Regions from separate parts of the Streptomyces sp. NPDC004542 genome, predicted to be linked through region 2. Evidence: riboswitches for the same ligand, from Rfam matches in the RefSeq annotation. Region 2 holds a riboswitch; the other holds the start of a gene.

Region 1 (3,334 bases), on a different contig from region 2:
TCACACACGGACCGGAATGCGGGTTCGACAGACGCCCGTTCTGACTGACATGACTGTTGGAGTAGCGCTCAACGCGTCCGACGCGCCGAACCAGGTCGACGCCACCGTGCAACTGGCCCAGGAGGCCGCGGGCGCCGGTCTGCGGTCGGCCTGGTTCGGGCAGACCTTCGGCGCGGACTCACCCCAGCTCGCGGCGATCGTCGGACGCGAGGTGCCAGGACTGCGGGTCGGCACCTCCGCGATCCCCGTCGTCGGCCGCCACCCGCTGCTGGTCTCCAGCCAGGCCCAGACCGCCCAGGCCGCGACCCACGGCCGCTACCACCTAGGCCTGGCCCTGGGCACAAAACTGCTGAAGGAGACCGGCTTCGGCCTCCCCTTCGAACGCCCCATCGCCCGGCTGCGTGAATTCCTCACCGCCCTGCGGCAGTTGATCGAGACCGGCACGGCCGACTTCCACGGCGCACTGCTCACCGCGACCACCCCGGTCCCGGCGCGGGTACCGGGTGCCGAGAGCGGTGTCCCCCTGCTGGTCGCCGCGATGGGGCCGCAGGCGCTGCGGGTCAGCGGTGAGCTGGCGGACAGGATCCTGCCCTACCTGGCGGGACCGCGCGCCCTGGAGGAACACATCGTGCCCGCCCTGACCGCCGCGGCCGAGGCCGCCGGTCGTCCCGCGCCCAGGATCGTGGCCCTGGTGCCCGGCGTGTTCACCGACGACGTGGAGGCGGTGCGGGCCAAGGCCACCGAGAACCTCGCGTTCTACGAACAGATCCCGTCCTACGCGCGGGTCATCGAACTCTCCGGCGGCCGGCGAGCTGCCGACCTGGCCGTGATCGACGACGAGAAGACCGTCGGAGCCGAGATACGCCGTTACCGCGATGCCGGCGCCACCGAGGTCGTGTTCTCGGGCACCGAGATCGCGGGAGAAGCCGACCGCCGACGCACCTGGCCGCTCCTCGGCGAACTGGCCCGCTGAGCACGCCGGTCGGACCGACGGCCCGACCGGCCCCCCTGCACCCCCGTGACGAAGGAGAACCCATGACCACCGAGGCCACCACGACCGACTTCCGTGCCTTCACCGAGAACTGGCTGGAGTGGTACCGCGCCCAAGAGGCCAGGCTCGCCGGCCCGCACGGGTTCCTGGCGATCACCGGCCTGCACTGGCTCGACGACCGGCCCCAGCGCTTCCCGGACGCGCCCGGTGCGTGGCGTACAGGCCCCGACGGGGTCGTCGTAAACCTCGACGACGGCGAGGAGCTGGTCGTCGACGGAACGCCGGTCCACGGTGAACACCACTTCGGCGTGCTTCCCGAACGCGGCGGTGTCGACGCGGTCTGGGGAGACGCCGTCATCGAGGTCGCCAAGCGCGGCGGCAACGACATCGTGCGCCCCCGGCACCCGGACGCGCCGCTGCGCACGGCCTTCACCGGAACGCCCGCCTACGCCCCCGACCCGCGCTGGGCCGTGACGGGCCGCTACATCCCCTTCGACACGCCACGGCCGACCACCGTGGGCGCCGCGGTCGAGGGCCTTGAGCATGTGTACGACGCTCCGGGCAGGGTCGAGTTCGAGCTGGACGGGCAGCAGCTGTCGCTGACCGCGTTCCCCGGCCCTGGTGCGGGCCGGCTGATGGTGCTGTTCACCGACGCGACCTCCGGGGTCACCACCTACGCCGCCAACCGGGCCCTCGCCCTGGAGCCGCCCGCCGCCGACGGCAAGGTCGTCCTGGACTTCAACCGCGCCACCAACCTGCCGTGCGCCTACACGGACCTGGCCACCTGCCCGCTGCCCCCGGCCGAGAACCGGCTGCCGGTGGCGATCGAGGCCGGCCAGAAGATCCCCCGCGAGCGCGGCGGTTCCTGAGCCGGACCCGGTGCCGGCCCGACTGCCCCTGCAGCGCGTCGCTTTGCGGCATTGACGTACGACAAGAGCCCTCCGTACGATCACGAACGGCATTGAGTGTCAGCGTCAAGCCCTGGCTCGCTGACCGGCAACCCTACCGCGCGGTGGGGTGCTCCAGGTGAAAGCCCGGCGGGATCACCGAGGATCCCCGCAAGCGCGTGGCCCCGTGACCGGGGCCGGAAATGTGGAGGACCGGCATGCGGCACGGTGGTGACCTCAGCGCCCGCTTCGCCGGCGCCACCGTGTTCTCCCGGCTCTCGCGTCGGCGCCACATCGACCTCAAGCGCTCGACCAGCTGCCTCTGTCAGGCCTGACGGCCCCTTCCGCCGCCGGTCGTAGTCCGGCACGCACCGGCCGTCACCGCACCGCCTGCGGCTGACCCCCGCTCCGCCCTGATCCCTGTCTGCACAGCGCTTCCCCGCCACCGGTCTTGTACCGGCGGGGGCCGCACGCCCATGCACGTTCGTGCCTTGTACGGCGCCTTCTTGCCTGGTGACACGAGTAGGAGAACCCTCCGTGAACGCGCTTCCGGCTTTCAGAGCCCCCCGCTGGGCGCCCCTCGCCGCCCTGCTGACCACCAGTGTTCTGCTGACCGCCTGCGGTTCGGGCGACGACTCCAGTAGCGGAAGCAGCCGGCCGAAGTCCGGTGGCACCCTGACCTTCGCGGTGGGTTCCGACGCCGGCTGCGTGGATCCACAGCAGGTCGGCAGCAACGAGAGCATCTACTCGGTGCGCCAGACCGTGGACTCCCTGACCGACCAGGACCCCAGGACCGGCAAGATCGTGCCGTGGCTCGCCAAGAGCTGGGACATCAACGCCGACGCCACGGAGTTCACCTTCCATCTGCGCTCGGGCGTCACCTTCAGCGACGGCTCCCGGCTGACCGCGCAGGTGGTCAAGGACAACTTCGACGCGGTGCCGAAGCTCGGCGCCCTCGGGGTCCTCGCCCAGGGCTATCTCAGCGGCGTCAAGAGCACCACCGCAGTGGACCCGCTCACCGTCAAGGTGACCTTCAAGGAGCCCAACGCCCAGTTCATTCAGGCGACTTCGACCCACTCGTTGGGCATCGAGTCGTCGGCGAGCGTGAAGAAGACCCCGCAGCAGAAGTGCAGCGACGGTGTGATCGGGTCGGGGCCGTTCGTGCTCAAGCAGTACGTCCAGAACCAGTCGATCACTCTGGCCAGGCGCACCGGCTACGACTGGGGCTCCTCGCTGTGGTCCAAGCAGGGCGAGGCCTACCTGGACAAGCTGATCTTCAAGGTCGTCCCCGAGGCGGGGGTGCGGGCCGGCAGCCTCCAGTCCGGGCAGGTGGACGCGATCAGCAGCGTCGGCAAGGCCAACGAGGCGGCGCTCGGGGGCGGTCAGGTCACCTTGCTGCGCCGGGCCAACCCCGGCGTGGTCTTCGGGCTCGGCGTCAACAACTCGCGGCCGCTGC
Region 2 (3,334 bases):
CGGCTTCGCTCGAGCGGGGGGACCCCCACCGCCAGGACATCGGACCACCAGCGCTCAGCGACCCGCGGATGCGAGCGGAGCCAGCCGACGACCGCGTTCTCGCCGAAGGCGGCGAGCAACGGGTTGTCCGGATCGTCGGTGACGCCCCGGCTCAACGCGGCCAGTTCGGCGGGGAGTTCCAGCGGTTTGACGACCGCGTCGAGGCGCGGACCGAGGAAGAAGGGGATCGAGTAGCGGTCGACGCCCGGCTGCGGGCTGACAACTCTGTGCCGCGTGGCTTTCAGATAGCCCTGGGTGGCGATCTCCAGCATCTCCCCGATGTTGAACACGAAGGCGTCGGGCACGGGCACCGCGTCGATCCAGCCGCCGTCCTCGCGCTGCACCTGGAGTCCGCCGACGTCGTCCTGCTGGAGGAGGGCGAGGTAGCCGTAGTCCTTGTGCGCGCCCACTCCCTGGTCGGCGTCCTGCGCGAGCCGCGGCGGGTAGTGCACGATCTTCACGTGGACGGCGGCCTCGTCGTCGAACCACTGGTCGAAGTAGCCCTCGTCCTGTCCGAGCGCCGCGGCGAGGGCACGCAGCACCTCCCGGCTGACTCGCAGCGCCTCCGCCTGCCAGCGGAGCACGATGTCCTTGAGGTCCGGGAGCGCGGAGGGCCACTGGTTCGGGCCGATCAGGCGCAGGTAGTCGGGGTCGTCCGGACCGGTCTCCAACGCCGCCCGCTCCGGGCCGATGTCGATCTGCTCCCGCCAGTCGGCGCTGCCCGCCGTGTACTCGGTCCCGGTACGGGTGTAGCCGCGGAACTGGGGCGAGTTCAGATTCTCGATCTCCAGCCGCCGCTTCTCGGGCAGGGCGAAGAAGGCGCGTGCCGCGGTCAGCGCCTCGTCCCGCAGGGCTGCGGGGACACCGTGTCCGGTGACGTAGAAGAAGCCCACCTCGTGTGCCGCGGACCGGAGTTCGGCGAGAAAGGCGGCCCGGTCCGTGTCCGGGGTGCGGAAGCGAGAGATGTCGATGACGGGCAGGACCGTGAGTTGAGCCATGGGAGTTCCTTCGCGGCAACGGCAGCCGACCGGCCCTCGCAACCCGCCCTGGACAGGAACTAGTCGGAGGCAGCCGGAACGAGCAGTCAGAAAGAAGGGAACGAGGTCGCGGGCCGTGGGACGGCGGTCAGCAACAGACCTGGTCGAACTGGTCGGCGCGGCGGCTCCCCCAGAACGGGTCGAGCAGCACCGTGTGTGCCGTGCCAGAGGTCTCCATGGCCGGATGAAAGCACACCCGGGATGGATACGTCCACCATGCGTTCCGCCGGGTCCGGCCGTTCCGGGGCGGTGTTGACGCCGGTAGAGCAGCCGATCTACGGTGAGCGCGAGCTACGAGTTCCGGTGATCAAGCCCTGGCTGGCCGGACGGCAACCCTCGACGCAGTGGGGTGCCCCAGGTGAAGGCTCGGCGGATCTCTTCTTTCTGCAAGTGCGCTCACATCGGCCCCGAGGCGGGCCAGAACCCGGGAGGACGGCATGGCGAGAGCCTTGATGCTGTGCTCCCGGCTCCATGTCGATTTGCTGCTGGTGTCCAGCTGTCTGTGTACGGGCTGATTCCGCCCTCCGACGGTCGGCAGAGCCACCACCCGTCGGTGTAAACCCCCTCTTTTCCTGCCTGATCTCGCACGCCATGGCACAGCCCTGCGCCACGGCTGCCTCACGCACCCCTGACGCGGAAGCAGAGACTCCTGATGGCACTCCACAGCGGCCCGGCGCCGAGCAGACCCCTTCGCTCCGGCCTCGGCGCGGTATCCCTCGGCACAGCGTTCCTGGTGGCGCTGACCGGCTGCACCAGCAGCAAGGACGGCGGCACCGCGAGCTCCGGCTCAGCGATCACCGTCGGTACGACCGACCAGGTCACCAGCCTCGACCCGGCCGGTGCGTGGGACGCCGGCTCCGGCACCATCGAGAGCGAGGTCTACGCGACCCTGCTCAGCCAGAAGAACGGCTCAGCGGACGTCTCCCCTGAGCTGGCCAGCGGGATCAAGTTGACCGGGCCCAAGGAATACACGGTCACCCTTCAGAAGGGCCTGAAGTTCGCCAACGGCCACGAACTGACGTCCTCGGACGTCAAGTTCAGCTTCGACCGGGACCTGAAGATCGCCGACGAGAACGGCCCGTCGTCACTGCTGTACAACATCGCCTCGGTCTCCGCCCCGGACCCGACCACGGTCGTCTTCACCCTCAAGTCGGCCAATGACACGCTGTTCCCGCAGGTGCTGTCCACGGCCGCCGGCTACATCGTGGACGAGCAGGTGTTCCCCGCGGACAAGATCCTCGACGACAAGTCGATCGTCGCGGCCAAGCCGTGGAACGGGCCGTACGGCATCAAGAGCTACGACAAGAACTCGCTGGTGTCCTTCGCCTCCAACGCGGAGTACAAGGGGCAGCTGGGCACGCCGAAGACCAAGAACGTCCAGCTCAAGTACTACACGGACGCCGGCAACCTGAAGCTCGACGTCCAGCAGGGCACCGTCGACGCCGTCTACCGCACGCTCACCACCGCCGACCTGGACGACCTCGGCAAGCAGAAGAGCGTCAAGGTCCACACCGGCTCCGGCAACGGCATCCGCTACATCGTCTTCGACCTCGCCACCCAGCCGTACGGCACCAAGACGAAGAACGCCGACGGGAAGAAGGCCCTCGCCGTCCGGCAGGCGGTCGCGGACTCGGTCGACCGGTCCCAACTCGCCCAGCAGGTCTACAAGAACACCTACCAGCCGCTCTACAGCTCCGTCCCGGACGGCCTGACCGGCGCCACCCCCTCCTTCAAGTCGCTCTACGGCGACAAGAAGGGCGGCCCCGACAAGGCCGCCGCGGCAGCCCGGCTGAAGGCCGCGAAGGTGAGCACCCCGGTCACGCTCAACCTCCAGTACAACAGCGACCACTACGGCTCGTCCTCGGCCGACGAGTACGCGCTGATCAAGTCCCAGCTGGAGGCCACCGGGATGTTCAAGGTGAACCTGCAGTCCACCGAGTGGAGCCAGTACGGCAAGGACCGCGTCAAGCACCTCTACCCGCTTTATCAGCTCGGCTGGTACGCCGACTACCTCGACGCCGACAACTACCTCTCGCCCTTCTACTCGGCCAACAGCTGGGTCGCCAACGGCTACGACGACCCCGCCGTGCGCACGCTGATCAAGAAGGAGGAGACCGAGACGGACGCCGCGAAGCGGACCGGGCTGCTGAAGCAGGCGCAGGACAGGGCCGCCGCGCAGGTGCCGCTGCTGCCGCTGCTCCAGGGCTCCACCGCCATCGTCACCCGCAGCGACGTCAGCGGTGTGCCGGCCGAACTGG

What was found. Region 2 has a riboswitch for S-adenosylmethionine ahead of ABZX30_RS10975 (ABC transporter substrate-binding protein). Riboswitches for the same ligand answer to the same signal wherever they lie in the genome.
Region 1: linked by a shared signal. The riboswitch ahead of ABZX30_RS28640 (putative leader peptide) and the one ahead of ABZX30_RS10975 (ABC transporter substrate-binding protein) in region 2 are both predicted to bind S-adenosylmethionine.

The regions. Positions count from the first base shown of each region.
Region 1 is NZ_JBEXLP010000070.1:22,117-25,450, reverse strand. It holds gene ABZX30_RS28650 (LLM class F420-dependent oxidoreductase) at 50-973, shown strand; gene ABZX30_RS28645 (DUF1684 domain-containing protein) at 1,036-1,860, shown strand; SAM riboswitch class IV at 1,949-2,062, shown strand; gene ABZX30_RS28640 (putative leader peptide) at 2,097-2,213, shown strand; gene ABZX30_RS28635 (ABC transporter substrate-binding protein) at 2,416-3,334, shown strand, end outside.
Region 2 is NZ_JBEXLP010000013.1:112,255-115,588, reverse strand. It holds gene ABZX30_RS10980 (2-oxoglutarate and iron-dependent oxygenase domain-containing protein) at 1-1,037, opposite strand, end outside; SAM riboswitch class IV at 1,366-1,475, shown strand; gene ABZX30_RS10975 (ABC transporter substrate-binding protein) at 1,729-3,334, shown strand, end outside.